DNA from 2 places in the Rhodococcus sp. H29-C3 genome. Region 2 is predicted to be linked to the other one. Evidence: predicted binding sites of a transcription regulator. Region 2 holds the regulator's gene; the other holds the start of a gene.
What was found. Region 2 encodes LexA, which represses DNA repair genes until DNA is damaged. Its sites were predicted from a motif close to CGAACANNTGTTCG; they were not measured.
Positions count from the first base shown of each region.

Region 1: the regulator LexA is predicted to act here: its motif matches at 12,100-12,113, upstream of QMK32_RS15945 (error-prone DNA polymerase).

Region 1 covers NZ_JASITC010000006.1:156,537-172,129, reverse strand. Annotated here, with positions in the region: gene QMK32_RS15995 (NADPH-dependent F420 reductase) at 1-581, shown strand, start outside; gene QMK32_RS15990 (ATP-binding protein) at 650-1,948, shown strand; gene QMK32_RS15985 (response regulator) at 1,945-2,592, shown strand; gene QMK32_RS15980 (serine/threonine-protein kinase) at 2,600-3,817, opposite strand; gene imuA' (DnaE2-dependent mutagenesis accessory factor ImuA') at 4,131-4,931, shown strand; gene QMK32_RS15970 (DNA polymerase Y family protein) at 4,928-6,481, shown strand; gene QMK32_RS15965 (alpha/beta fold hydrolase) at 6,513-7,271, shown strand; gene QMK32_RS15960 (hypothetical protein) at 7,295-7,816, shown strand; gene QMK32_RS15955 (SDR family oxidoreductase) at 7,807-9,804, opposite strand; gene QMK32_RS15950 (MMPL family transporter) at 9,877-12,006, opposite strand; gene QMK32_RS15945 (error-prone DNA polymerase) at 12,134-15,418, shown strand; gene QMK32_RS15940 (metallophosphoesterase family protein) at 15,470-15,593, shown strand, end outside.
Region 2 covers NZ_JASITC010000005.1:323,636-339,228, reverse strand. Annotated here, with positions in the region: gene QMK32_RS14620 (DEAD/DEAH box helicase) at 1-209, shown strand, start outside; gene QMK32_RS14615 (hydrogen peroxide-inducible genes activator) at 242-1,162, opposite strand; gene QMK32_RS14610 (peroxiredoxin) at 1,368-1,955, shown strand; gene ahpD (alkylhydroperoxidase, AhpD family) at 1,957-2,496, shown strand; gene QMK32_RS14600 (hypothetical protein) at 2,560-3,219, opposite strand; gene QMK32_RS14595 (ArsR/SmtB family transcription factor) at 3,317-3,706, shown strand; gene arsB (ACR3 family arsenite efflux transporter) at 3,703-4,797, shown strand; gene QMK32_RS25380 (allophanate hydrolase-related protein) at 4,826-4,993, shown strand; gene QMK32_RS14585 (hypothetical protein) at 5,125-5,349, shown strand; gene QMK32_RS14580 (aminotransferase family protein) at 5,333-6,592, opposite strand; gene QMK32_RS14575 (Pr6Pr family membrane protein) at 6,607-7,269, opposite strand; gene hrpA (ATP-dependent RNA helicase HrpA) at 7,363-11,268, shown strand; gene nrdR (transcriptional regulator NrdR) at 11,315-11,782, opposite strand; gene QMK32_RS14560 (hypothetical protein) at 11,958-12,497, opposite strand; gene lexA (transcriptional repressor LexA) at 12,911-13,609, shown strand; gene QMK32_RS14550 (acyl-CoA dehydrogenase family protein) at 13,693-14,835, opposite strand; gene QMK32_RS14545 (uracil-xanthine permease family protein) at 14,972-15,593, opposite strand, start outside.

The sequences.
Region 1 (15,593 bases), on a different contig from region 2:
CCCCTGAGACCCTGTCCGATCTGGCAGCGGAGACCGGCGCACACGCAGTGTGGAGTTCCGAAGCGGCCTTCGATGCCGATCTGGTGATCGTGAGTATCCCGCAGAAGAACGTTCCCGACCTGCCCGCAGGCATCCTCGACGCCGCCAAAGACGGTGCCCCGATCATCGAGACCAACAACTACTACCCTCAGCAACGTGACGGCCTCATCGCCGACATCGAGAACGGCAAGCCGGAAAGCGTCTGGGTAGCAGAACATCTCGGCTCGCTCGGTGCCGATGTCATCAAGGTGTTCAACGGAATCTACTGGAAGCACCTACTGGAGAAGGGGCAGCCGAAGAGTACAGCCAGTCGGATCGCGCTCCCTGTTGCCGGTGCAGACGGACCCGGCAAGGCCTTGGTGTTCGACGTCGTCGATCAGCTGGGCTTCGACCCTGTCGACGGCGGCACGCTAGCGGATTCGTGGCGTCAGCAGCCCGGTACTCCCGTGTACGGAAAGGACTTCGATGCGGACGGCGTGAAGGTAGCGCTGGCGGAAGCCACAACGGATCGCGCACCGGAATGGCGCGCTGAATCTGCATAGAAAGATCTGCATAGAGATCAGGGGAGACCCTGATGCGCGGGATGGTCGTTTCGTGCCAGGATCGAATCGTGCACCCTGTCGACCCGCTCGCTTCCGCCAGAAGCTACGAACCCGCCAAGTTCCATCGGCGTGGCGGTGGACGCATAGTGGGCGGAGTCGCCGGCGGTGTTGCCGACCATCTCGGTGTGGACGTGTTCAAAGTCCGCGTTGCATTTGCATTGCTGGCGATCATGGCGGGGGCGGGAATCCTCGCGTACGGCCTCCTGTGGATTTTCAGTCCGGTCGGAACGGACGTGGATCGTCCGAGTAGCGCCGAACGACAGCGGGCTCTAGGGCTCGCCGCCATCGGGCTCGGTTTGGCTGCCGGGTTGGCGTGGCTGCTCGACGGAACTGCTGCGTCGGTCCTTGCCCCGATAGTGGTCGTCGTTGTCGGCGCAGCGCTGGTCTGGCGCGAATTCGATTCCGAGGGACCGCGTTCGATTCTCGGTATGCCGAAGAAGCCGACGGTGCTCAGTTGGGCACGTGTGGTCGGCGGCGCGACGCTGATCGTCCTCGGACTCGGTGTCGTCGTTTTGGCTCGGGTCGACTTGGCCTCGTTGCGTTCGTCGTTGCTGGCAGTGATCGTCACGCTGGTCGGTGCCGCGTTGTTGACGGTTCCGGTCTGGCTGCGAATGTGGCGGGCGCTGAACGCCGAGCGGTCTGCTCGCATCCGCAACGACGAGCGCGAAGAAATCGCTTCTCATCTGCACGACTCGGTGTTGCAGACGCTGGCGCTGATACAGAAGCAGTCCGATCATCCGCAGGAAGTAATGCGATTGGCACGCGGGCAGGAGCGTGAACTGCGCAAGTGGTTGTTCGAAGATCGCGACTCCGACCACACGAGCCTCGCCGAGGCATTGAAGACGATCTCGGGTGAGGTCGAGGACCAGTACGGCGTCACGGTGCGTCCCATCACCGTCGGCGATGTGCAGCTGGAGCTCGAAGATTCCGATTCCGGTTTGCCCCGAGAGCATTTCACCGCGCTGCTCGGCGCGACTCGCGAGGCGCTGGTCAATGCGGCGAAACATTCGGGCGAAATCAACATCGATTTGTTCGCCGAAACCGAGCCCCACCGAGTGACCGTGTTCGTTCGTGATCGCGGCAGCGGATTCGACGAGAACCTCGTACCGATGGGCCGTCAGGGACTCGCCAAGTCGATTCGGGGGAGAATCGAGCGACGCGGCGGCGAAGTCTCGATACGCTCCACTGTGGGAAAGGGAACCGAAGTTCGGATCTTGATGCCCCGCGAGCACACCTCGACGACTTCTCCGAACAACGACCGGACCGAGCCGACAAGCCAATCGATACCGCAGGAGCAGCCCAGGTGACCGACACCTTTCGTGTCTTTCTCGTCGACGATCATGCAGTTTTTCGTTCCGGAGTTCGCACCGAGTTGGGTCGCGAAAGTGACATCGAGGTCGTGGGGGAAGCGGGCGGAGTGGCCGACGCGGTTGCCGGTATCGAGTCGACGAAGCCCGATGTCGTGCTGCTCGACGTCCACATGCCCGACGGCGGCGGCGTCGCCGTTCTCGAACGCATCACCACCGGTCCTGTCTGTCTGGCGTTGTCGGTCTCCGACGCGGCCGAAGACGTCATCGCCGTCATCCGTGCAGGTGCGCGGGGTTACGTCACGAAGACGATCTCAGGGTCCGAACTCGCCGACGGGGTACGACGCGTTGCCGGTGGGGACGCCGTGTTCTCCCCGCGTCTCGCAGGCTTCGTGCTCGACTCGTTCACGGGTAAGTCGAATGTCCCCGAACCGCCACTCGATCCCGAACTCGATTCACTCACCCCTCGTGAACTCGAAGTTCTGCGTCTGCTTGCGCGCGGTTATACCTACCGTGAGATCGCCGAGGACCTGTTCATCTCGGTGAAGACCGTCGAGACGCATGCTTCGAACGTGCTACGTAAGACGCAGCAGTCCAATCGCAATGCGTTGACCAGGTGGGCTCACAAGCGTCGTATCGATTGATCATTTCTCAGAGTAGGGCGATGATCAGCACGATCACGAGTCCCACAGTGACGATCAGTGCAGCGAGGACGGCCTCGGGCGGGACGTCGATCCGGTCGTCGACTATGTGATCTATTCGATCGAGTACCACCTCGAGTGGATTCTTCTTCCGCGGAGGATCGAACGGTGGTGGAGCATACGGGGTCGGCGTCTCACCTTCGGTTCGATCGCTGAACCGAACGGCAGGAAGGCCGGCAATCGTGTTTCCGAATTCTCGCGAAGGGCGTCGCGATTCCGATACCGGGGTGGAGCGATGAGCCCAGGCCGGAACGACCCCGCTGGCCGATGTCACCGGGACTCCACGTAATTGGGTGATGTTTGCTCGGCCGCTGATCGCATGTCGAATGATCTCGTCGCGTGCCTGAGCCATGGTCGGTCTGCGAGCAGGATCGGGTTCGAGCATGTGCAGCAGTGGCTCGGTCAGGTCACCGCATCGAGTGGGCGGAATTATTTGGCCCCTGGCGACGCGATGCAGCAGTGCGATGGAGTCCTGGTCGATGTCGAACGGCGGTTTTCCTTCGATCGCGGTATAAAGCGTCGCCCCGAGAGAGAAGACGTCACTTGCTTCGGTGGGATCCTGTCCCCGGGCCACTTCTGGAGCGAAATAGGCAGGAGTTCCGGTGATGACACTCGAATCCGATTCCTCGACATCACCTTTGGCGCGCGAAATACCGAAGTCGCTGATCTTGACGACACCGAGGGTGCGTCCACGATCGGCGATCAGGATGTTGCCCGGTTTGATGTCGCGATGGACGATACCTGCCTCGTGTGCTTCGGTGAGTGCGTCGGCGACTTGAGCGCCGATCTGCGCAACTTCGTACGGTGGCAGTGTTTCGGCGGTGTTGAGTGCCTGCGCGAGGCTCCTCGACGGCATGTATTCCATCACGAGCCAGGGCTCGCCGTCTTCGATCGCGACGTCGTGCATGGAGATGGCGTGCAGACTCGACAATCGCGCTGCGATCCTGCCTTCACGCATGGCTCGATTGCGCACTTCGCGTGCGGCGCGATCACTGAGGCGTGCAGTGGACGTGACTTGTTTGACAGCCACTTTCCGGTCTAGCAGCGTGTCCTGAGCAAGCCAGACCGCGCCCATTCCGCCCCCACCCAGCTTGTACGCGAGTCGGTACCTGCCTGCGAGTAGGAAGTCGGGTCCGACGACCCTGACGGTGCGCTGCTTCTCGGTCACGATCACAGGTTAGTTGACTATCGACGTCCGTGCCGACAGCACTGTCGGCAGTCCGTTGTCGACCCCTCCACCTGGGCTTTCGCGTCCGTCTTGACGTGGATCGCCGCAGCGGCTTTACTGGATAGGAATTCGAAAATGTGTTCGAAGGGTAAGACTTCCCCGCTGCCCCGAGAGCTGGTTCGAGTGTACTTTTTTCGCCAATTTCCGGGGAGTACGCATGACTTTTTCTACCGGTGCTTCCATGAGTGCTACCGACTCCTCATCAGAGTTGTCCCAGTCTGAGGTGTCCCAGTCCGAAGCGTCCCTGACGGAAATGACGTTGTCCGAACGCGTCGAGCATCTGAGGCGACGCATGGCATCGGTTCCAGCACGTGGTGAGACCCGCTCCGTCAGGCAACCTATCGAACCCGTCATCCGGCCCCGCGTCGAGCCGGCAACATCCGCCCCGCGGGGGGTTGACCCTGTGCGAAGCAAAGCGGTACTGGCGGTCCCTCCTGCACTGGCGGCCATGCTTCCTTACGGCGGCTTGGCACGCGGGTCCGTCGCCGCGGTCTCGGGCGCAGGTTCGCTGCTGCTCGGCATGGTGGCGGCGGTCACCGCGTCGGGTGGGCATGTCGCAGTGGTGGGGCAACCGCGGTTCGGTTTGCTCGCAGCTGTCGAAATGGGTGCAGAACTACGGAGATTGGCCGTCGTACCCGATCCGGGGGATGACCCGGTCGAGGTAGCGGCAATTCTGTTGGACGGGCTCGATCTCGTCGTGCTCGGTCTCGGCGGTCGTTCGGTGCCTCCTTCGCGTGCGCGTGCGGTTGTCGCACGGGCGCGCAGCAAAGGGGCGACGCTTCTGGTCACCGACGGCCACTGGGACGGTGTGGAGTTACGTTTGGATGCGGAGGTGCGCAGCTACAACGGATTCGGCACCGGAGTTCGCTCGGGGCGTGGGCGTTTACGGAATCTACAGTTGGAGGTACGTGCGCAGGGCAAAGCGATGCGGCCGCGTAGTACGTGCTTCGATCTTCGTCTCGAGCGCGGCCGTATCGAATGGTCGGTCGCAGCGCAGGTAGACAGTACGACAGACAACGGAAGTACCGAGACGGATCTTGCGGTCCTGGCATGAGCCGCGTCGTAGCGCTGTGGTGTCCGGACTGGCCTGCCGTCGCAGCTGCGGCGGTGGCCGATCTGCCGGCGACTCATCCTGTGGTGGTCACCTCGGCCAATCGGGTGATTGCATGCTCGGCACCGGCACGGGCGGCAGGGGTCCGCCGAGGCTTACGTCGTCGTGAGGCACAGGCGCGATGTCCGGATGTGTATGTGGCGACGGCAGATTCGGATAGGGATGGGCGCTTGTTCGAGCCGGTCGCGGCGGCCATCGATGCTGTCGCGCCAGGTGTGGAGGTGTTGCGTCCGGGTTTGTTGATTCTGAGTGCGCGTGGGGTGAGCAGATATTTCGGGTCGGAGCACAAGGCTGCCGAAAGATTGATCGATCAGGCTTCGGGTGCGGGGGTTGAATGCCAGATCGGAATCGCCGACGAGTTGACGACGGCCGTCATTGCAGCTCGTCATGCTGCAGTCGTCCCTCGGGGCGGTGCTGCGCGTTTTCTCTCTCCACTCCCGGTTGCCGAGCTTGCAGCGGAGCCGAGCCTTGCCGCAGCGGACCGTGGAGAGTTGATAGACCTGTTGCGTCGCTTGGGTTTACGAACTATCGGTGATTTTGCGGCGCTCATGCCAGGGGAGGTGGCATCCCGGTTCGGGTCCGATGCGGTTCTCGCTCACCGCAGTGCGCGAGGTGAGCCGGAGCGTCCACCGTCGGCGCGTGCGTTGCCGCCCGATCTGAACGTGGAACACCGCTGCGACCCGCCCATCGATCGCGTCGACGCCGCTGCGTTCGCCGGCCGAGGTATGGCCGAAAAGCTACACCGCACGCTTGCCGCGGCGGCTGTGGCCTGCACCCGACTCCTCGTTCATGCATCCACCGGAAACGGTGAGAATCTGTCGCGTATCTGGCGGTGCGCCGAGCCGCTGACTCCGGAAGGAACCGCAGATCGGGTGCGGTGGCAATTGGACGGGTGGCTGACCGGGCGCAGCGAGAGTCGTCCGACGGCAGGAATCATTCTTCTGAGGCTCGAACCGGTAGAGGTCGTTGCGGCAGGTGAGCTGCAGCTGGGCTTGTGGGGAAGTGTCGGTGACGAGGACGAGCGTGCTCGGCGGGCGCTGGTACGAGTACAAGGTCTCCTCGGTGGTGATGCGGTCAAGGTAGGGGTACTCAGCGGGGGACGTGGGCCGGTGGAGCGAGTGACGCTTCGTTCGCTCGGCGATGAGCTGGTCCCGCTGCTCGATCCCGCTGCCCCGTGGCCGGGCAGGTTGCCACATCCAGCTCCTGCGGCAGTAATGCAGACACGCCCAGAGGTCGCTCTGGAAGACGGCGGCGGCAACGGTGTACACGTCACCGATCGAGGTGGTTTCGACACGGCACCCGTGGGGCTTCGGTGGGGTAGCAAGAGGTGGACCCTGCACGGGTGGGCCGGCCCGTGGTCCCTCGACGAGCGTTGGTGGGATCCGGTCGTGGGTAGCCTCGGTGCGCGTGTGCAGGTGCTTCTCGAGGAGAACCGCGCTCTGCTGTTGGTGTACGAGAGAAGTGTTTGGCGAGTCGAAGGCATCTACGAATAAGGTGGAAGAGAGCGCGGCTACTCTCGGGACTGTGAGTATCGACGTGGAATTACTCGATGTGTCCGGCGTCGACATCGCCTACCGAGATTTCGGTGGAGCCGATCCTGTTCCTACCGTGTTGGTGCACGGCATGGGCGGTGACAGCAGCACCTGGGACCGTTTCGCCGGCGTACTCACCAGTGCGGGTCGTCGGGTAGTCACGGTCGATCTGCGCGGACACGGACGCAGTGCACACGCCGACGACTACTCGTTCGATGCTTTCGGCGGCGATGTTGCGGCTGTGCTCGACCATCTCGGGCTGGCGCAGGTAGATCTGGTCGGGCATTCATTAGGCGCATACGCAGTGTCGGTGGTGGCGCAGCAGCGCCCCGCATCGGTTCGGTCCCTCGTAGTCGAGGAGATGCCTATTCCGATTCGGCCGGGAGATGCGCCACCGTCGCTCACCGGCCGCCTGCCCACCATCACCGAACTCTGGCACGCGGGTTCCAGCATCGTCAGGCATCCGCGCGCTGTCTTCGCATTCGACCGTTCGATGACCAAACCTGCTCTTGCTCAGTTTCGCCGACCCAACGCTCAGTGGTGGTCCCGGTTGCCGGACATCACTGCCTCGACACTCGTGCTTCGCGGTGGCCCGGGCGGGATGGTCGATGCCGACAGGCTCGCCATGCTCACCGGTGAGATCCGCTCGTGTCAGGTTGTGGCATTCGAGACCGGTCACAGCATCCATCGTGACGACTACCAGTCATTCGAGAGCGTCGTGCTCCCATTCCTGATGCGTGATCGAATCTGATTCTCGCGCTCTAGTATCTGCAGATGGCACTTACGGCGCAGGATCGTCCACTCATCGCTTGGACGATGATATTCGCTGTCTCTCAAGCCAATATCCTGCGTCTGTTGGGGCCTGCGGGCCCTCGGGTTCTACAGATTCAGACTGCATGGTCGGCACTCCGATACCGGCAGATCCTCGACAGCATGGACGCAGCCGCCACTGCTCGATTTCGGAGTCACTACTATCCCGATTTCGTCCATCCGGTGATCTATGCGATGGCTTTGCGTGCCGGGGCTTCGCGTCTGGGCGAACTCACCGACCTGACACCCGCCACGGCGAAGGCACTGGCCATAGCTCCGATTCTGTCCGCGGCGGGTGACTACGTCGAGAACGTCGCGGGTCTGTATCTGCTCGATCACCGCGAACAGATCACCGATTCGGAGGTTCGAGCCACGACAGCGGTCAGCGTGACCAAATGGGTACTGGCACTGGGGACTCTCGCGTACCTCGCCGGCGGGTTCGGTCGAGCAATGACAGCTGTGGGTAGAACTGGACATCACCAGTAGGTGCCCGGCACCAACCGGCCGAGTCGGCGCGCCAACTTGCCTACTCGTGCACTCGGACGGGACGGGTCGTGCGGTGGCGAGGTCAGCGGTACGAGTGAAGGCTGTGTAGGTGCAACCTCGCCTTTGGATGCAGCGGACTCCGGGAAACGACGGTAGAACTGATGCATCGTACGGTCCTTGCTTTTGGGTGTGAAGATGCTGCCGAATTGACCGAGAGTGCCCAGCGGGGTGTCGATGCGCTTCGGCTTTCGGGCGAGTGCCCGGATCACCATCGCTGCTGCCTTCTCCGGTGATACCACCGGGCCGGCATTGCCGGAACCTGTCGGGGTGATCATCGGGGTGGCCACCAGCGGCATGTGGATCGTAGTGAATGTTATTCCGTCGGATAGTGTCTCGGCTGCGGCGACGTCAGCGAAACCGTCGAGTGCGGCCTTGCTGGCTACGTAGGCGGCGAATCGAGGAGCGTGACCGAGCACTGCTGCGCTACTGACGTTGACGACGTGCCCGAAGCGGCGTTCGCGCATATGCGGAAGCAGTGCCAGGACGAGGCGAACAGCACCGAAGTAGTTGACGGCCATGGTGCGCTCGAAGTCGTGCAGTCGATCGGTCGAGCGGTACAACGATCGACGGATGGACCGTCCGGCGTTGTTGACCAGCATGTCCACGTGATCATGTTCGCTCAGAATGGTTTTCACGGTCTGTTCGACCGACTCGGTGTCGGTGATGTCGCAGGTGTACCCGAAGGCATCACCACCCCGAGCGCGAATGTTCGCCACGACGGAGTCGAGTTGTTCGGTACCGCGGGCAAGCAGAATGACGGTCGCACCTTTGCGTGCTGCCGCTTCGGCACTGGCCTTTCCGATGCCGGAGGATCCACCGGTGATGATGATGTGTCGTCCGAAAAGCGGGCCGCGAGCATCGTCGCGCCGCGCGCGGTTCGGGTCCAGGTGCGCGCGCCAGTGCTGCCACAGACGGTCGGCGTAGGTCGCCAGCGGTGGTGGGGTGATTCCGCTGCCCGACAGTGCTTTCTGGGTCGCTGCCGAGTCGAAGGTCGTCGGGAAGGTGAGATGTTCGAGCACTACAGGTGGTATGCCGAACCTGTCCAGGAGAGTGTTGCGGCCGGTGCGGACGATGTTGGTCTTCGGTGCTACGACGGCGGCAGCAACGGCTCCGGGAATGTCGATGACCTTCGCTCTCGAACCTGCGGCGTTGGAGAATGCGCGATATACCTCGTGCATCGACTGCGGTTGCGTGTTGACGAGGTGGAACACTCGTTGACCGTCCTGGCCACGATGGATCAATTCCACGATCGCAGCGGCGACGTAGTCGACCGGCACCAGATTGGTGGCCCCGATCTTCGGAACCGTGATGGGAAGCGCGGTAGGCAGTGTGGCCAACGCGGCGAAGAGGGGGAAGAAGAAGTACGGGCCGTCGATCTTGTCGATCGCCCCGGTTTCGGAGTGCCCCAGCACGACCGACGGTCGATAGACGCGCCAATCGACCGAGGATTCGCGCACGATCTTCTCGGATTGGAACTTGGTGCGGTGGTACGGGGTTGGGAAGCCCTGTCCTTTGTCGAAGTCCTCTTCGGTGAACGTGCCTGCGTAATCTCCGGCAACGGCGATCGAGGAGATGTGGTGCAACCGGGCTCCGGTCCGCTCGGCCAGTGCCACCACCGCGCGGGTGCCCTCGACGTTGGTCGATGCTTGTTCGTCACCGGCGGTCATGTCGTAGATGGCGCCCAGGTGAACTATGTGGTCGATGCCGTCCGGGATGGCATCCAATCCGAGATCGGGTTCGGTGAGATCGCCGATCAACGGGTGAATCCGGGTCTTGTCGGCGAGCATGTCGACCTGCCGTTCGAGTTTCCCGAGTGACTTCTGGCGAACCAATACGTGAATGTCGGCCGCTGGGTCGCGCTCGAGCAACAGCGGGATCAGATTTTGCCCGAGGAAACCCGTACCGCCGGTGACAATGTAGTTCGACATGGACACAACTTACTCCGAAGTAAGTTGACGGGCCAGGTCGGTGGAACCCGCCAGGGTGACCGGCGGCGGCGCTCAGTGACCGATACCCACTTTCTCGTGCACCTTCTTCATCCACGCCGGAGCCCACCAGTTCGCTTCACCCATCAACTTCACCAGCGAGGGGACGAGCAGCATGCGGATGATCGTGGCATCGACGATGAGCGCGAGAATCATGCCGAACCCCAGGAACCGCATGATCGACAATTCGGAGATGGTGAACGCGCCGGTGACGATGATGAGGATGAGCGCGGCCGCTGTCACGATTCTTCCGGTGCGCTGGGCGCCGATGACGACCGCCTCCTCTGTCGATGCCCCGCCTGTGCGCGCCTCGACCATGCGCGACATCAAGAACACTTCGTAGTCGGTCGACAGGCCGAAGACCACAGCGAGGATGAGGACCACGAAGGTCGCCTCCAGCGGCGCGGGCGTCACCCCGAGAAGATCTGCGCCATGTCCTTCCTGGAATACCCAGGTGAGCACTCCGAAGGTCGCGCCCAGGCTGAGTCCCGCCATGAGGACTGCCTTGATCGGCAACACGATCGATCCGAATGCCAGGAAAAGCAAAATGAGGGTCGAGACGACCATGATCGCAATCATGACCGGAAGCCACGCGGCGATCGCCGCATTGCCGTCGTCGACAAGTGCCCGTGCGCCTCCGACGAGCAGCTCGGTGCCATCCGGTGGTGTCATCGCGCGCAGCCCCGCCACCGCAGCACTGGCTGCATCGGCTTCGGTGCGCCCGTCGCTCGGTTCACTGAAGCTTGCTTCCAGAGCGACGACATCGTCTGTGGATCCGATGAACGACACTCGAGCGATGCCGTCGACGGATTCTGCTCGACGGGTGATGTCGGCTATCGGCGCGCCCTGCGGTTTGGATCCATCGAGGCCCCGGAGTACGACCGTTGCGCTCTCACCCGAAGATTGGAACTCGCTGCCGAGGGTTTCGACGGCGACGCGAGCGGGATCGTCCTTGGGGAGCGCGGTGTAGTCGACTTCGCCGAGTGCGACCTTCAGTATCGGCGCCGACAGTACGAGCAGTCCCGCAATGATCACTGCCGCTACGATTCCCGGCTTGCGCATCACTCGGGTCACGACGCCGCCCCAGAACTTCTGGGCGCGCGCCTCACCTCGATCCGACGCCGTTCTGCTCCACGTCAAAGAATTGATGCGTGGTCCGAGGATCGCCAGCAACGCGGGCACTGCTGTCAACGACAGGATTGCGGCGCTGGCTACAGCGGCCATGGCCCCGAAACCCAGCGACTTGATGACCGGTTGCGGGAAGACGAGCATGCCGGCAAAGGCGCAGATCAACAGCAAGCCCGAGAAGACGATCGTTCGGCCTGCCGTCAGAACTGTACGAATCGCTGCATCGGCCGGTGTCGCACCGTCGCGCATTTCTTCTCGATATCGACTGACGATGAACAGCCCGTAGTCGATGGCGAGCCCGAGACCCAGAAGCGACGCGACGTTGATGGAAAACGAGCTGACTTCCGTGAACGAGGTAAGAACACGCAGAATTGCCAACGCGCTCAGGACGCTCAGGATGCCGACGAAGACCGGGACCGCGGCGGCGACGACGCCACCGAAGATCACGATCAGCAGAACGAGCGTGATGGGGATGGCGATGGCTTCCGAGCGAACCAGATCTTCCTGGAGCGTCTGGCTGAAGGAGACTCCGACCACGGAACCACCGGCGAACTGGGAGGTGACGCCCGGTACCTCGAGCTGCGGTGGGATCTCTCCGAACGTGGCGAAGGTGATGCCGGAGTCGGGGCCGAAGGTGACCGTCGCGAGTGCCTTGGTTCCGTCTTTCGAGACCAGGAATTGCTTCGTCCCGGTATCGGCTGTCCAGTAGGAGGTGACGTTCTCGACTGCGTACTTGTTCTGGAAGCCGTCGAGAACCGAGGTGACATCCGGGGCGATGTCGTCGATGTTCTTGCCTTCGGGCGCGGTGTAGATGGCGACGATATCGGGGGTTTGCTGCCCCAATCCTGCGACGAGCTCCGATACCTCCGCAGCTTCACTACCGGGGTCTATGAAACCGCCCTCGCTGAGCTTGCCGAAGACGCCGAGTCCCCATATGCCGCTCAGTGCTACGACCACCACAGCGATGAAGAGCACCCATCGCTTGTGGGAGACGACGAACGAGGCCCAACGATTCACATTCTTCTCCGGCTCTTTCGGCTGCTGTATGTCACGGCGAGCCTAACTGCCTCGTGAGACAGATTGATTTGTGTCGTAGCCGCGGGGTCTAATGGAACATATGTTCGAACGAAAGTGAGGTGTCGGTATGGGATGGAACGACGGTCCGCCGACGTGGTCGGAAATGGAACGGGTGTTGTCCGGCCGTCCCTCGCATCCGAAGGTCGTGGACATCGTCGGAGACGGTGGTGACAGTCCTGCGTGGTCGCGCAAGCGGGTGGCCTACGAGAAGACGATATCGAAACCTGCAACGACCACGGCGTACGCGGAGCTACACGCACATTCGGCTTTCAGCTTTCTTGACGGTGCCAGCCAACCGGAGGAGATGGTCGAAGAAGCAGTACGGCTCGGGCTCGAAGCCGTCGCCATCACCGACCACGATGGCTTCTACGGTGTCGTGCGCTTCGCCGAAGCAGCAAAGGCGCTGGGCATCAAGACCATTTTCGGCGCCGAGTTGTCGTTGGACACGACGACGTCGAGGACAGGTGCGTTGGATCCGGAGGGCACTCATCTGCTGGTTCTCGCTCGTGGGCAAGAGGGGTACCGACGGTTGTCGCGTGAAATTGCCGCAGCTCACCTTGCCGGGGGAGTCAAAGGAAAGCCACGTTACGATTTCGACGCCCTGTCCGAGGCTGCGGGTGGGCATTGGCAGATTCTCACCGGATGTCGAAAAGGGCATGTTCGACGGGCGTTGGACGCCGGTGGCGTCGAGGCAGCCGGTGCGGCTCTGGCGGATCTGATCGAGAGATTCGGTGCCGACCGAGTGACCGTGGAACTGACTCATCACGGCATACCGGAAGACGACGAGCGCAACGATACGCTCGCCGAATTGGCACGGAGATTCGGTCTTCCGATCGTTGCTACGACTGCGGCGCACTATGCGACTCCGCGGAGCGGGCGTTTGGCCATGGCGATGGCAGCGGTGCGTGCACGGAGCGGTCTGGACGACGCCGCGGGGTGGTTGGCGCCCACGGGAGGTACGTATCTGCGATCCGGCGCGGAGATGGCTCGATTGTTCGAGCATCATCCCGGTGCGGTTCGTGGTGCCGTCGAACTGGGTCGAGAGTGTGCTTTCGATCTGCACCTGATCGCCCCACGACTACCGCCGTTCGACGTGCCTGCGGGCCACACCGAAGCCAGCTATCTACGTGCCCTTACCTTCGACGGTGCTGCGCGCAGATACGGCACGCCCAGTACGCACCCGGCCGCCTACGCGCAGCTCGAATACGAACTCGACATCATCGAGCGGTTGAACTTTCCTGGGTACTTCCTCGTGGTGCACGACATCGTGGACTTCTGCAAGACACACGACATTCTCTGTCAGGGAAGAGGTTCGGCAGCGAACTCGGCTGTCTGTTACGCCATCGGAATCACGAACGTCGATCCGGTGGCGAACAAACTTCTTTTCGAGCGTTTCCTTGCTCCGGAACGAGACGGCCCTCCGGATATCGATGTCGACATCGAGTCCGACCGGCGCGAGGAAGCTATTCAGCACGTGTACGAGAAATACGGGCGTGCGTACGCGGCGCAGGTGGCGAACGTGATCACGTACCGAGGTAAGTCCTCGGTACGTGACATGGCACGTGCTCTCGGGTTCTCGCAGGGGCAGCAGGATGCCTGGAGCAAACAGGTCACCCGGTGGTCGGGAGTCGGAGATCAGGCAGACAGTGGCATTCCGAAGTCTGTTCTCGAACTTGCCCAGCAGATCGAAGGCTTCCCCCGGCATCTGGGTATCCACTCGGGCGGAATGGTGATCTGCGATCGCCCCATTGCCGATGTCTGCCCTGTCGAATGGGCAACGATGGCCAATCGTAGTGTATTGCAATGGGACAAAGATGATTGTGCTGCAGTAGGTTTGGTGAAATTCGACATGCTCGGTCTCGGTATGTTGTCAGCGTTGCACTACATGATCGATCTTCTCGTCGAGCACAAAGGGCAACGCATCGACCTCGCGGACATCGATTTGAGTGAGAAAGCCGTCTACGACATGCTGCAGCGGGCCGATTCGATCGGCGTGTTCCAAGTGGAGTCGCGGGCCCAGATGGCGACGTTGCCGCGGTTGAAGCCGAGTGAGTTCTACGACCTGGTGGTCGAGGTCGCACTCATTCGACCGGGTCCGATCCAGGGTGGATCCGTTCATCCGTACATCAAGCGCCGCAACGGACTCGAACCCGTCACCTTCGATCACCCGTCGTTGAAGAAGGCTCTCGACCGCACCCTCGGAGTGCCACTCTTTCAGGAACAATTGATGCAGATGGCCATCGATGTGGCTGGATTCAGCGCTGCCGACGCCGATCAACTTCGTCGTGCGATGGGGTCGAAGCGTTCGCCGGAGAAGATGAACCTGCTACGTGATCGCTTCTACGACGGAATGCGAGACTTGCACGGCATCACCGGTGACACGGCCGATCGAATCTACGAGAAGCTTTCTGCCTTCGCCAATTTCGGTTTCCCCGAAAGTCATTCGCAGAGCTTTGCCTCGCTGGTCTTCTATTCGTCGTGGTTCAAGCTTCACCATCCTGCCGCGTTCTGCGCCGGTCTCCTGCGTGCACAACCGATGGGGTTCTACTCTCCGCAGTCTCTGGTGGCGGATGCTCGACGGCATGGAGTGCGTGTGCACGGTCCAGATGTCAATGCCAGTTCCTGGTACGCGGATCTCACTGCCGAGGGTCTCGAGATTCGGATGGGACTCGCTGACGTGAAGTACATCGGGCGGGATCTTGCCGAACGCATCGTCGACGCACGCAAAGCAGGCGGTCCGTTCGTGTCGTTCCTCGATCTCACGGGACGAGTCGAACTGTCCACTACGCAAGCGGAATCACTTGCTACCGCAGGAGCATTGGGGTGTTTCGGGATCACCCGTCGGGAAGCGCTCTGGGCGGCAGGCGCAGCAGCAAGGGAGAGGCCGCATCTACTTCCCGGGCTCGGTGCATCCACTCGTGCGCCGGTATTGCCTGGGATGAGCGATCTCGATATGGCTTCGGCGGACGTCTGGGCAACTGGAGTCTCACCCGATTCGTACCCGACTCAGTTCTTTCGCGAACAGCTCGATGCGCTGGGGGTGATTACGGCGAATCGTCTACTGCAAGTTCCCGACGGGGACCGGGTCCTGGTCGGTGGTGCCGTGACGCATCGGCAGCGCCCGGCTACGGCTGCCGGGGTCACGTTCGTCAATCTCGAAGACGAAACGGGGATGGTCAACGTGGTGTGCTCGGTGGGAGTATGGGCCAAATACCGGAAGTTGGCGCTGACGGCTCCGGCATTGCTTATCCGCGGGAAGGTCCAGAACGCCGAAGGAGCTGCGACGGTGGTGGCCGATCATCTGCAGCTCATGGACCTACGGGTGATGTCGAAATCTCGAGACTTTCGTTAGAGACCGGGCAGGATAATCTGACGCGATGACAGCACCTGCGTTCGGTGAGATGTGAAACTGCTTCTGCTCGCGGACACCCATGTCCCCACTCGGGCTCGGATGCTGCCCGGGCAAGTGTGGACCGCCATCGACGACGCCGATGTGGTGATTCATGCCGGCGACTGGGTAGATGTGA
Region 2 (15,593 bases):
AGGAGTACGGCGAAATCGGCACCGGCCCATCCGCGCGTGGGCCTGCCTTGTTCGAACTCACGGTTGGCAGTGACCGGACGACGGTCAGGCAGGTTCTGGAGGATCCCGACGGCGATCACGGGTGGTCGTTCGATGCGGTCGTCGATGTCGAGGAGTCCGATGCTCTCGGTGAGATCGTGTTCGACGAAATCACGATCACTGCCGGCTGAGTTCGCTACCTCGACGGTCGGCTACTGGGCAACTACTGGCTGACGGCCGATCCGATTCGCGAGACCAGTGCACTCAGTGCCCGATACTCTTCGGCGCGGCCGCTCGACGCACGGTGGACCAGGCCCATTCGCCGACCGGGTTTCGGGTCCGCGAACTCGGCCCGCCCCAGCGCACCCTTGCCCATCTCCACGGCAACAGCCGATCTCGGGACGAGTGTGACGCCGAGACCGCCTGCGACACACTGAACTACCGTGGCAAGCGAGGTTGCTCTCGTGTCTCCGGCTGCAGGAACCGCGTCGACCGACCGGCAAAGGTCCAGGGTTTGATCTCGCAGACAGTGGCCGTCGTCCAGCAACAATATCGGCAGGTCGACGAGTACGGACAGGGTCAGATCACGGCGTCCGTCGAGTTCATGACCTACGGGGACGACAAGCACGAAATCTTCTTCGTACAAGGGTATTTCGATGATGCCGGATTCTTCGGTCGGCAGCGCGACCACGGCCGCGTCGATCGCACCCGACCGTAGCGAGGCCAACAGTCGATCTGTCTGATCCTCCACGATGTGCGCGTTCACGTCCGGGAATTCGGCTCGCATCGCCGGGAGCAGGGCAGGCAGAACGTACGGCGCAACCGTGGGGATCAGTCCGAGTCGAAGTGGGCCCGCCAGTCGGCCTCCCATCCCGGATGCTTCGGATACGAATCCGGCGGCCGCATCGAGGGTTGCCCGTGCATGCTCGAGCAGATGTGTGCCGGCAGTGGTCATCAGAACTCGCCTGGTACTTCGTTCGACGAGCTGGACGCCCAGTCCCTGTTCCAGCGAGGCGAGGGCCTGCGAGAGTGTCGGCTGACTGATGTGCAGTCGCGCCGCGGCACTTCCGAAGTGACGTTGCTCGGCAACGGCGACGAAAGCACGCAGCTGTGAGAGCGTCGGTTGATAACTTCTATCAGTCATGCCTATCAGTCTAGTGCTACTAATCACCTTTACCTTTCGAGTATTTTTTGGCACACTCGTACATGTCGGAGATCGACCGTAGGAAGCACCGACAACACGCGGCGGTGCTCCACACACGACTCCGCCCATTCGCGACACCGTGCATGTACGAATCCGACGCGCACCACGAGCGCGACGCATGCGCACCACTACAGAGGAGGACCATATGGCCCTGTTGACAATTGGCGATCAGTTCCCCGCATACAACCTCACCGGCGTTATCGGCGGAGACCTGTCGAAGGTCAACGCCCAGCAGCCCGACGACTACTTCACCACCGTCACCAGCGATGACTATGCAGGCAAGTGGCGCATCGTCTTCTTCTGGCCGAAAGACTTCACCTTCGTGTGCCCGACCGAGATCGCCGCATTCGGAAAGCTGAACGAAGAGTTCGCCGACCGCGACGCCCAGGTACTCGGAGCGTCCGTCGACAACGAGTTCGTGCACTTCCAGTGGCGTGCACAGCACGAGGACCTGAAGACCCTTCCCTTCCCCATCCTTTCCGACCTCAAGCGTGAGCTCGCAACCGCTGCAGGTGTTCTCAACTCCGACGGCGTCGCAGACCGCGCGACGTTCATCGTCGATCCGAACAACGAGATTCAGTTCGTCTCCGTCACCGCAGGTTCCGTCGGCCGCAACGTCGACGAGGTTCTGCGTGTTCTCGACGCACTGCAGTCCGACGAGCTGTGCGCATGCAACTGGAAGAAGGGCGACCCCACCATCGACGCAGGCGAGCTGCTGACGGCGAGCGTCTGACATGAGCGTGGAGAATTTGAAGAAGGCCCTTCCCGAGTACGCCAAGGATCTCAAGCTCAACCTGAGTTCCATTGCGCGATCGACGGTTCTGAGTGAGCAGCAGCTATGGGGGACACTTCTCGCTACTGCTGCGGCCACGAAGTCTGCGACGACGCTGAAAGAGATCGCTGAGGAGGCTGCGGACACACTGTCCGCCGATGCCTACAACGCCGCTCTGGGTGCAGCATCCATCATGGGGATGAACAACGTCTTCTACCGCACCAAGGGCTACCTCGACGGCAAGTACGACGACCTCCGCGCAGGTCTGCGGATGAACATCATCGGCAATCCTGGCGTCGACAAGACCGATTTCGAACTGTTTTCGCTGGCAGTCTCGGCAGTCAACGGATGCAACCACTGCGTCGAGGCACACGAGAAGACCCTTCGCGACGAGGGCGTCGACCGTGAGGTCATCTTCGAGTCGATCCGCGCAGCTTCGATCGTCGCAGGCGTCGGCCAGGCCATCGAGGCCAGCCGCACGCTCGACGGTGCAACCGTCTGATAGACGAAATACACAGCGAAAGAGGCCCGCACACTCGTGTGCGGGCCTCTTTTTTCCTTCAGTTCACTCGGTGATGGTCGGCCGGATCTCGGGTACATCGACAGCGATCTCGTCGCCGAGGTGGACGCCCTCAGCGAGGGGTAACCGGTCACCGCTCCAGAATTTTCCGGGATCGAACCAATTCGCCTTCTTGTTGCCGTTCAGCAGACCCATCGACTCGTACGTCATTGCGACTACTTCTGCGCAATACGCTGTTTCCAGAGCGGCGGCATGGTGCTCACTCTTACGGAAGCTCGGCACGCGCCCCTTGAACCATCGACCCGCAAGTTTCGCAGTAGTCGGGAACGCCGTTCCGTCCATTCGAGCTATGGTGCGCAGCAATGCATCTTCCTGCTCTCGAGTGACGGCATTGTCGAGTTGTCTGAGCCAGCAACGCTGCCCGTACTTGTTCGACCACTGCATCACTGCCGCATGGAGATCATGCAGCTGCACGCCGCGCTGAAAGTTCCCGGTCCACATGTCCTGCAGCGATTTACCCAACTCGGCGTGCCACATGAGCGGAGGAAGGTCGTCGACCACGACTGCCATGCCGACGTGGTTGACCGGACTGTTGGTCAACGTCTGTATCGCACGATCAGTGGCAGAATGACCGCGGAAGATCCAGATGTCTCCGGTCCGAGTCGCATCAACCGCTGTGTTCAAATCGATCCGCGACGCAGTCATGTCGCTCAGCCTAGATCGTCTCGAAACCGCGAACTCCCCCACCAGGTATTCAGTGGAGTCGTTTGACGTTTGATTCGAAATTAATCAATATAGACATGTGTCGAATCAACCCCTCCTCGTCGACGACCTCAGCAGCGGCGTGTGCTGCTCGCCGCTGATTGCCGAGCCATTGTCCGCCGACTGGGCAGGGGATCTCGCGCGAATGTTCAAAGCGCTCGGCGATCCGGCCCGGCTTCGACTTCTGAGCCTGGTCGCAAGTCACGCCGGTGGTGAAGCGTGCGTGTGCGACATCTCTGATTCGTTCGACATATCTCAGCCGACGATCTCCCATCATCTCAAAGTGTTGCGTGAAGCTGGTTTGCTCGACTGCGAACGCCGTGGAACCTGGGTCTACTACTGGGTTATACCTGCTGCGCTGCAACAATTGTCGTCGGTCTTGGCCGCCGCCGACCCGACCACCGACGATGTTGCGCTGGTGACCGTATGAGTAGCCAGGCGAACACCTCCGATCACCCGGCCGTCGTCGGCAAGCTCTCCACTCTCGACCGGTTCCTGCCGGTATGGATCGGCGTCGCGATGGTCATCGGCTTGGCGTTGGGTCGGTTGATTCCGGGCCTGAACAACGCCCTGTCGACCATCTCGATCGACGGCGTCTCACTACCTATCGCTGTCGGTCTGCTGATCATGATGTATCCGGTCCTGGCGAAGGTCCGGTACGACCGACTGGAAACCGTCACCGGTGACAAGCGCCTGCTGGCCGGATCGTTGGTACTCAACTGGGTCCTCGGCCCGGCACTGATGTTTGCTCTCGCTTGGCTCTTCCTCCCCGACCTGCCCGAGTACCGCACCGGCCTGATCATCGTCGGTCTCGCCCGCTGCATCGCGATGGTCATCATTTGGAACGACCTCGCATGCGGCGACCGCGAAGCCGCCGCCGTCCTGGTTGCCATCAACTCGGTCTTCCAGGTATTCATGTTCGCCGTCCTCGGATGGTTCTATCTTTCCGTCCTACCGGGCTGGCTCGGCCTGGAGCAGACCACCATCGAGGCTTCCCCCTGGCAGATAGCGAAGTCGGTACTGATCTTCCTCGGCATACCGCTGATAGCGGGGTTTGCTTCTCGCTACTTGGGCGAACGCACCAAGGGCAGGGAATGGTACGAGTCGAACTTCATCCCGAAGATCGGGCCGTGGGCTCTCTACGGCCTGCTGTTCACCATCGTCATTCTCTTTGCGCTGCAGGGTGATCGGATCACTTCCCAACCGATGGACGTCGTTCGTATCGCCCTTCCACTGTTGGTCTACTTCGCGGTGATGTGGGGCGGCGGTTACGCCCTCGGGGCCGCGATGGGCCTGGGCTACGCACGCACCACCACGCTCGCCTTCACCGCGGCAGGCAACAACTTCGAACTCGCCATCGCCGTCGCGATCGCCACCTACGGCGCAACATCCGGGCAGGCATTGGCCGGGGTCGTCGGCCCGCTCATCGAAGTCCCAGTCCTCGTCGGGCTCGTCTACGTCTCACTCTCACTACGTAAACGCTTCATTTCGGCCTCGCCGACCGCGACCAAGGAGTTGTGATGTCCAGCATCCCCAGCGTGTTGTTCGCCTGCGGGGTCTGACGTCGATCGAGCTGTCAGACGGGCGCGATGTCACTGGCTTCTGCTACGCACACGAAGCGGGCGAAGCAGGCATAGACACCGCCGAGTTCGGTGGTTGGCGGGCGTACGTGGCTTCGGTAAACAGTGACTCTGCGGACCGCGCACCCTTTTTGTAAACCGAACGGCCACGCTCGGAGGCGAATCAAGCGTGCAGCTTTGGAAAAAGGGTGCGCGCTCTAAACGTCGAAGACCTCGTCGCCGAACTCCGCGATCGCTCCACCGTCCGCGATCACAGTACGGTGAAGTGATGAAGCTGTGGAAGATCCTCGGGATGGCAGGCGTCGTCGGTGTTGCCGCGACAGGCGCCCTCGTCGTGAAGTCGGAACGCAAGCGGCAGGCGTATGCCCCCGATGAGGTCCGCGATCAATTGCACAAGCGGTTTGCCGAGGCAGCTGAAACCCCGGTGCTCAACGCTGCACCCAAGCGAACCGGGGTGCAGCGCCTGAAGGACCGGTTCAGCCGAGCGCGCTGAGGATTCGACCGGCGAGCTCTTCTACCTCGTTGTCGGTCATCACGAACGACGGCGAGATCTGCATCGCACCCTGCCCTGCAGCGCGCCCGGAGACCCCGTGTTTGCGGAGCGTCGCGACGAAGGGGAGCGCTTCGGCCGGATCGACCAACTGCACTGCTGCTACTGCACCGAGTCCGCTGCGAACCTCCTGCACGCGAGGGTGTTCGGCGAGTGGCGCCAGATAGGTATGCAGCGACGTCTCGAGGCGAGCGGACTCCTGCAGCAGGTTTTCGCGCTCCATGATGTCCAGTGTTGCCATCGCTGCTGCCGCGGCACCGGCGTGCCCACCGTAGGTATATCCGTGGCGCCACCAGACGCCACCTGAGAAGAACGGCTCGGCGATGTGTGGAGCGACGAATACCGCCCCCATCGGGACGTAGCCCGAGGTGAGTCCCTTTGCCGTGGTCATCAGGTCGGGCTGCAGGTCGAAACGAGTCGAGGCGAACCAGGAACCGCCGATCCGCCCGAAGCCGGTCACTACCTCGTCCGCGACGAACAGTACGTCGTTGTCACGACAGATTTGCCGCACCTCCTGCAAGTACCCCTTCGGTGGCAGGTAGACCCCACCAGCACCGATGATGGGTTCGCAGAAGAACGCTGCGATCTTGTCGGCACCGACTTCCTCGATGAGGGCCAGCAAGCTCTTCGCATCGTCCCAAGCGACTGTGCGCGCATCCGGCATCAGCTCGCCGTAGTTCTCCCGATTCACGGCTATACCAGCCAGTGCAGTACCGGCGACATGCATTCCGTGGTAAGCCTTTTCACGTCCGACGATAAGCGTCTTCCCAGGCTTGCCCACCTCGTGCCAGTAACGCCTGGCCAATTTCGCCGCTGTGTCGATCGAGTCGGAACCACCCGAGGTGAAGAACACCTTGCTACCCGCGACGGGCGCGATCTTCCCGAGCCGCTCCGCAAGTGCCAGCGTCGTCTCCGGGACGAAATCACCGAAGTTGGAGTAGTGCGCCAGCGATCCGAGCTGGGCGGCGACGGCGTCGGCGATCTCGGTCCGGCCGTGACCGACGTTCGTGAACCACAGCCCGGCAGTTGCATCGAGATACTTGTTGCCGTCTCGGTCCCAGATGTGAGCTCCCTCGCCACGTGAGACGACGAAGGGGCCTGTTCTGGTCACTGCACCCATATCGGCGAAACCGTGCCATAGGGCGGAGGAGGTGGACTCAGGGGAAGTATCAGCCACAGAAGACATGGCTCCGAGCTTAGTCAACGAGCTGCGTCCGATTGAGCCCCGTACCGCCATCGGCTGCCGAGCCGGCCGACTGCGTTCACCGCAAGTGCCATCAAGACGAATGCGACGGTGAGTACGAGCAGACCGATCACCAACGCAACGTATCCCTGGCTGCGCGGATCGAGGAACGGATACGGATACCAGTCGACGATCGGACCGCGGATCAGACTGTAGATCCCGTATACGAAAGGAAAGACAAGCCAGATCAGCGACTGTGTCTCGGTAATCTTCCGACGCGGCGGCACCACGATCCAGTCGATCAGAATCACCACCGGCATGATTCGATGAACCACATTGTTGGTCCACGGATCAGCGACGCCGACGTCGATCCCGGCGAGAAGAACGGCGTAGATGATCCCGGTGATCACCATGTACACCGTCACACCCCCGCGGAACAACTGCCAGCGCTCCCCCTGCAGGTCCGCCACCCCGCCCACGGTAAGCACGAGGACAGTCAGAACATTGCTGAGCACGGTGAAGTAGCTGAAGTAGTTGGAGAGCGAGAACGAGCTACTGTCCAGGCCCTGTGCGACGATCCACGAGAGCGCGGCGAACGTGAGCGCAGCAAACAGAAGTCGCAATGCCCTCACGGGCACGGGTGTACCGAGTACAGCGGGCGCTTGCCGCGAGGTCGTCATAGTCGATCTTGGCACGGCCAAGAAGTGATTTCCCCACGTTTGCGTCGGGCAGTCCTGCTCTCGCGCCACCGGGCAGATACCCTGGTGGGCAGCATGTCCACATCAACATCCCCGTCTTCGAGTCTCAGACGCACCCTGACCACCCGACTTTCGTCGGTCTCCGTGCGCGACGCCCACCGCCTCCGCCGCAAGCTCGAACGTGCCCGCACCGACGATGCCCTGGCAGCGATCGAACCCGAGATCGCTCGCGCCGAGACTCTGACCGCCAACCGGCGGGCCGCGCTCCCGACGATCGAGTACCCCGAGGCGCTTCCGGTCAGCCGCCGCAAGGACGACATCGCCGCCGCCATCGAGCAACATCAGGTCGTGATCGTCGCCGGCGAAACCGGATCGGGAAAAACGACACAGATTCCCAAGATCTGTCTCGAACTGGGCCGTGGGATTCGAGGATCCATCGGCCACACCCAACCCCGTCGACTCGCTGCCAGAACAGTTGCCGAGCGCATCGCCGAGGAGGTAGGCGAGACTCTCGGACAATCAATCGGTTACAAGGTCAGATTCACCGACCAATCCTCGGACTCGACACTGGTCAAGCTGATGACCGATGGAATTCTCTTGGCCGAGATTCAACGGGACCGGATGCTTCGGCAGTACGACACACTCATCATCGACGAGGCTCACGAACGAAGCCTGAATATCGACTTCATCCTCGGCTATCTGGCTCAGCTACTCCCCCGCCGGCCCGATTTGAAGGTGATCATCACCTCCGCAACGATCGATCCGGAACGATTCGCCCAGCACTTCGCCCGGGACGGTGTACCGGCCCCAATCATCGAAGTGTCCGGCCGCACGTTCCCCGTGGAGATGCGCTATCGGCCCCTGACGGTCGACGCAGGCGAGACCATAGTCGACCGAGATCCCGTCGACGCGGCATGCGATGCCGTAGACGAACTCATGGCCGAAGGTGAAGGCGACATTCTCGTCTTCCTCTCCGGGGAACGCGAAATCCGCGATACGGCCGATGCGTTGCGCGATAGGCAACTACCCAACACCGAGGTCGTACCCCTTTACGCGCGCTTGTCCGCCGATGAGCAGCACCGAGTATTCTCCTCGCACACCGGCCGCCGCGTCGTTCTCTCGACCAACGTCGCCGAGACGTCACTGACGGTTCCCGGGATCAGATACGTCGTCGACCCCGGTACCGCGCGAATCTCGCGCTACTCGTTGCGCACCAAGGTCCAGCGACTCCCTATCGAGCCGATTTCGCAGGCATCGGCCCGTCAGCGGGCAGGTAGGTGTGGCCGTGTGGCCGACGGAATCTGCATCCGTCTGTACTCCGAAGACGACTTCGATGCACGGCCACCGTTCACCGAACCGGAGATCCTCCGCACCAACCTCGCTTCGGTAATCCTGCAAATGACCTCCCTTGGCCTGGGCAAGATCGATGCATTCCCCTTTGTCGAGCCGCCCGATCCGCGTAGCATTCGCGACGGAATCGGTTTGCTCGAAGAGTTGGGGGCGTTGAAGCCGTCCTCGAACACCGGCGAGTCCGAGCTCACACCGATCGGGCGCGAACTGGCTCAGCTTCCAGTCGATCCGCGCATGGCCCGCATGCTCGTGGAAGCGAACAAGACGGGCGCGCTCGCCGACGCTCTCGTCGTTGTTTCTGCGATGTCCATCCAGGACGTTCGCGAACGTCCAGCCGAACACCAGCAAGCAGCCGATGAGCAGCACGCGAGATTCACGGCTCCGAACTCGGACTTCCTGTCGTACACAGCACTATGGGAATACCTTCGCGACCAACGAAACGACCTGTCCTCGAATCAGTTTCGAAGAATGTGTCGAAACGAATTCCTGCACTATCTCCGTGTGCGCGAATGGCAGGATCTGCACGGTCAACTACGTCAGATCACCAGAGGTCTCGGCTGGACTGTGCCCGACGCGCCGAGCTCGCACGATTCGTTGCATCAGGCGCTCCTGGCCGGCCTCCTTTCGCACATCGGAGTCAAAGAAGGTGACAAACGCGAATTCCTCGGTGCCCGCGGAACCCACTTTGCGATATTCCCCGGGTCCGGGCTGTTCAAAAAGCCTCCACGCTGGGTGATGGCGGCGGAACTGGTCGAGACCGGACGTCTATGGGGCCGGATGGCGGCCCGAATCGAACCCGAATGGGCCGAACGACTCGCCCCACATCTAGTGAAACGAACGTACTCCGAGCCACATTGGTCCACGAAACGCCAATCTGCCATGGCGTACGAACGCGTTACCCTGTACGGACTTCCCCTCGTGACCGGCCGACCGGTCGGGTACCACAGCATCGATGCAGAAGCGTCACGCGAGCTGTTCATCAGACATGCACTGGTACAAGGCGAATGGACGACGCAGCATCCGTTCTTTCACAAGAACCGCGCACTGCTCGACGACGTCGGCGAACTCGAGAATCGGGCCCGCCGTCGCGACATCGTTGTCGACGACGATGCACTCTTCGAGTTCTACGACGCCAGAATCGGGGCGGAAGCCGTTTCCGCTCGCCACTTCGACACGTGGTGGAAGAAGACGCGACGCACGACGCCGGATCTACTCGACTTCACGGCATCGACCGTCGTCAATCCGGATGCTGCATCCGTACTCGGTGGGGAGTATCCCGATGCGTGGCGCCAGGGCGAGGTCCAGTTTCCGCTGACCTATCAGTTCGAGCCCGGTTCCGCCGCCGACGGAGTCAGCGCCCGCATCCCGATCGCCCTGCTCGCGCAGGTTCAACCGGTCGGATTCGACTGGCTGGTCCCGGGCATGCGAGCAGAACTTGTCAGCACACTGATCAAACTGCTGCCCAAGACTTTACGACGCAACGTGGTGCCCGCTCCCGATTTTGCCGTCGCCGCACTGAGGGCGATGAAGCCGAGATCGGAACCCGTTCTCACCGCGCTGGCTCGTGAACTCTCACGGTTGGGTTCATGCCGGATCGATCCGGCAGACTTTCAGGTTTCAGAGCTCCCCGACCATCTCCGGATGACCTTCGTCGCGGTAGATACCAACGGAGAGGTACTCGGATCGAACAAGGACCTGACCGCCCTCCGACAGACCCTGTCTCCGCGAGTGAACCGCGAAGTCGCCAGTGCGGTCGGCCAAGCCGAGCGGGCGGCCACACTGGCGTGGACGTCGTCCACTCTGGGGACTCTCGAGCAGACAGTCTCACGTTCCGTCGGCGGCCAACGAGTCACCGGATATCCCGCACTCGTTCCGGAAAACGGCGGCGTCGCGGTCCGCGTACTGAGCACGCCGGCCCAGCAACGAACCGCAATGCGTAACGGAACCAGAACTCTGTTGAGCGATCGCGCGCCGCGCGGCACCAAGGCACTCATCGCTGGAATTCCGACCAAGGAAAGAATCGCACTCGGACAGAATCCGTACGGCAACATCGAAGCACTGCTCGAGGACTGCCGCACGACAGCAATCGACGAGTCGATGAGTGCTCACGGCGGTCCCGTACGCTCGCCGGAAGAATTCGAAGCACTGGTCAAGTCGGTGAATGCCGAGGTAACCGAACGCACGTCTCGGGTACTCGCACTGATTCGACCGATTCTGACTGCAGCCATGGAGCTTCGAGCTGCACTCGAGCGAGCCAACGGCGACGCCGCCGATGACGTCCGCGAACAACTAGCCGGTCTGGTATTCGATGGCTTCGTATTCGAATTCGGCTCTGCCAGGCTCACGGAAATCCCCCGGTACCTCACCGCCGCCACTCGGCGACTCGGCTCACTACCCAGCAGCGCGAACCGGGACGAAACTGGTCTGAACGTACTCGATCGAGTCTACGAGGCATACGACCGACTGCTGAAGTCGCTTCCGGAAGCCAGACACCAGAGCAAACCAGTGCAGGAGATCTTCTGGATGATCGAGGAGTTGCGAATCCAACTTTTCGCACAAGGAATTCGTACGGCGTACCCGATATCGGAAAAAAGGATCACAAAAGCAATCCAGGCCATCAGCCAACAGTGACGGCCTCGCGTCGACCACATTCACGCCCGTCCAGCGCACGCGGTCGTCAGTCGACAGTGGCAGCTGACTGTCGTTGCTCGCGAAGGTCCTGAATTTCTTTCTCGAAGTCCTCGGCCGAGCTGAAAGACTTGTATACCGACGCGAACCGAAGGTACGCAACCTCGTCGAGATCGCGAAGCGGACCGAGAATGGCCAGTCCGACCTCGTTGCTCGGGATCTCGGCCGATCCGGATGCCCGAACTGCATCCTCGACCTGCTGAGCCAACAGATTCAGGGCGTCGTTGTCGACATCTCGGCCCTGGCAGGCGCGACGGACACCTCGCACCACTTTCTCGCGACTGAAGGGCTCGGTGACTCCGCTGCGCTTCACTACAGCCAGGACAGCGGTTTCCACTGTGGTGAAGCGGCGTCCGCACTCCGGGCATGATCGACGACGACGGATCGCCTGACCTTCGTCGGCCTCGCGAGAGTCCACCACGCGGGAGTCAGGGTGCTTGCAGAACGGGCAATGCATGTAAGAGCCTCCGTCGTAGCCGTCACACCATCTCGTAGGTAGCGCAAGAGGTGCAGGAACCGAGGATACTCGGACTGCTACCGGACCCAGTGCCGCGTACCTGGCTCGATCCCCGAGGAGTGCTTCGGGCACCGACCTTCGAGGTGGTGGGTCTGTGGAAGGAGGCACTGCTGCATCACTGGCCTGAGTCGGTGGCCGTGGTGAGGTCCTGCACGGTAGTACCGAAGAAACCACCTTGCTCCACGACCGCAACATCCCCCGCTGAGCCGCTGTCGAGATGTCCGGCGCGTAGATTGGCCAGCCCAACCAAGCCCAGAAGAACAATGACAGTGAGCAGCACCCCCGCGATCGTCGCGGTCCATGAAATCGTCTGACCTGACGTCTCGTCGTCGAAGCGTCGATCGGCGGAGCTCTGATCGACGAACCGGTTCCCGCCACTCTGTGGCGCGGCGGTGTGAAGATAGTGCCGACGCTCGAGTGACGCGCATGACGTGCGCGGCCGAGAAGTACGGACAGACGACGCCGAGCGTGCTGTGCGATCGAGGGTGTCGCGACCGTCTGCACTGCGACCGTCTGCACTACGACCGTCTGCGCTACGACCTGCTGCTGCGAGACTGGTGAGAGCTCTTGGGCGCTCTGTCGTGATGCTCATCGGAACCTCCACTGCGGTGTACAGATCGACCGTGACGATGCCCGCGGGTGCCGCGATATTCATCTTTGTTCGATCAGGCGTTCGATGAACGCTTGTTCGAAGTTCTATCACGCAACTCGGACAATGTCAGCAGAAGTTACGACACGGATCGAACAGATGTTTGATCGAACAGGGATTTCGGGCTAGATTCGTGTCAGAAACCACACGTCACATCCACACCACGCGTTCGGGCCACTCGAGCACTCGAGAAGGCCCGGCAGGGGAAGGCGATGCAGGAGGATGAACGAATGAAAGAAGAGACCTCGTCAGGGTCACCGAAGTCCACAGGCAAGGCAGGCGGGAAGGCACCCGGGAAGACGAAGGCTACGGCACCGAGCGCGAAGTCACGCGGAAGTGCGACCGGCGGAAAGACCGACGCGCCGGTCGCCAAGATTGCCGGAACTGCCAAGGCAACCGCAACTGCCAAGGCAACCTCGGTGCCGACGGCGAAGGCGTTCGAAGGTGAGGGCACCGACATCAATGCGGGTCTGACCGAACGTCAGCGCAAGGTTCTCGAGGTCATCAGGGCATCGGTGACCGAGCGTGGCTACCCGCCGAGTATCCGGGAGATCGGGGATGCGGTCGGGTTGACCTCTACGTCGTCGGTCGCTCATCAACTTCGAACGCTGGAGCGCAAAGGCTTCCTCCGACGTGATCCGAACCGCCCACGCGCAGTCGATGTACGCGGCCTCGACGAGGTACAGGCAGACCACGCTGCAGCCGTAGCCGACGGCTCGGCGCCTGCGGAAGATCATCTGCCGACCCCGACGTTCGTTCCGGTATTGGGACGAATCGCTGCCGGCGGTCCGATTCTTGCCGAGCAGGCAGTCGAAGACGTTTTCCCACTCCCCCGCGAACTGGTCGGCCAGGGTTCCCTGTTTCTGCTGAGAGTAGTCGGCGAGTCCATGATCGAAGCAGCAATCTGCGATGGCGACTGGGTGGTGGTTCGACAGCAGAGCGTCGCCGACAACGGCGACATCGTTGCGGCCATGATCGATGGCGAAGCCACGGTGAAGACGTTCAAGCGCACCAAGGGTGAGGTATGGCTGTTGCCGCACAACCCTTTGTTCGAGCCGATCCCGGGCAATGACGCAGCCATCCTCGGCAAGGTCGTCACGGTCATGCGCAAGCTCTGATCAGCGAGTTCGTACAGATGAAGGGCCGCAACCTCTCGTTTCAAGGTTGCGGCCCTTCATCTGTATCGGTTGGAAGGTGAGTGTTACAGATTCAGTCCTCGCCCGATGATTTCCTTCATGATCTCGGTCGTTCCGCCGTAGATCGTCTGCACCCGAGAGTCCATGTATGCCTTGGCGATCGGGTATTCCTTCATGTATCCGTATCCGCCGTGCAGTTGCAGGCAACGGTCGATGAGACGCACCTGATTCTCGGTGGTCCACCACTTGGCCATAGCGGCTTCCTGGACCGTCAGCTTGCCGTCGTTGAGCAGTTCGATGAATTTGTCGACCATGATCCGTGAGGCCGTCATCTCGGTTGCCAACTCCGCCAGCACGAATCGTGTGTTCTGGAATTTGCCGATGGACTTACCGAAGGCCTTGCGATCACGGCAGTACTGAATTGTCATTTCGAGCGCCGACTCCATGGCGGCTGCTGCGACGACCGCAATGGACAGTCGTTCCTGAGGCAGGTTCTGCATCAGGTAGATGAAGCCCATCCCCTCCTCACCGAGAAGGTTCGCGGCCGGCACGCGAACGTCGGTGAAGCTGAGCTCAGCCGTGTCCTGCGCCTTCATCCCGATCTTGTCGAGATTGCGTCCACGTTCGAAACCAGGCATGTCGCGCTCGACAACGAGCAAGCTGAATCCCTGCGCACCCTTGTCGGGGTCGGTGCAGGCTACGACGATGACGAGGTCGGCATTGATTCCGTTGGTGATGAACGTCTTCGACCCGTTGAGGACCCATTCGTCTCCATCACGAACGGCCTTGGTCTTGATTCCCTGCAGGTCGCTACCGGTACCGGGCTCGGTCATCGCGATCGCGGTGATCAACTCACCGGAACTGAATCCGGGGAGCCAACGCTGCTTCTGTTCTTCGTTCGTCAAATTGATGAGGTATGGCGCCACGACGTCGTTGTGCAGCGTGAATCCGATTCCGCTGTAGCCGCCGCGGGTAGTTTCCTCGGTGACGATGGCGTTGTAGCGGAAGTCCTTGACACCGCCACCGCCGTACTCCTCCGGCACGTCGGTGCCGAGGAATCCCTGCTTTCCAGCTTCTACCCACACCCAACGATCGACGAGATTCTGCTCTTCCCACTTGGCGTGGTTCGGCGCAACGTGTTGGTCGAGGAACTTGCGGTACGACTCGCGAAACATGTCGTGCTCGGAATCGAATATCGTGCGTTCCACTTCGGTCTCCTTCGAATTGCCAACCGACGGCACAATGGGTCACCGCCGGTGAACTGACGTCATTCGAGCCTACGGCCGAATTGATAACACGGTCGATGACCGAGCCGCGCGGAATCGGTGACCGAAGCCAGTGCTGCTATCGGCGCTGTGTGCGAGAAAGGGCGCGCAGCACGGGATAGCCGACCAAGATTCCGACCGATCCCCAGGCGATACCGCCGAGCTCCACCGACCCGACCGTCAGCGTCAGATCGCCGATGCCGGCAACGATGGCCGCAGCAACGACAACGAGGTTGACGGGATCGGTGAAATCGACCTTGCTATCTGACCAGATCCGCACACCCAGCAGGCCGATCAGTCCGTACAGAACCAGTGTCGCGCCACCGATGACTCCGTCCGGGACCGTGAACACCAACGCGCCGAACTTCGGCGAGAACGCGAGCACGACGGCCGTCACCGCGGCCACCCAGTAGGCCGCGGTCGAATACACGCGGGTCGCCGCCATCACGCCGATGTTCTCGGCGTAGGTCGTCGTGCCCGAGCCACCCGCAGCACCTGCCAGCGTCGTCGCCAATCCGTCTGCGATGAGTGCGTCTCCGGCGAGGTCGTCGAGTTTTTTACCCGTCATTGCCGACACTGCTTTGACGTGGCCGACGTTCTCGGCCACGAGAACGATAACAACGGGTAGTGCGATGAGTACGACGGACAATTCGAACGTCGGTCCGCGGAATTCGGGAATACCGATCCATTCTGCAGCCCTC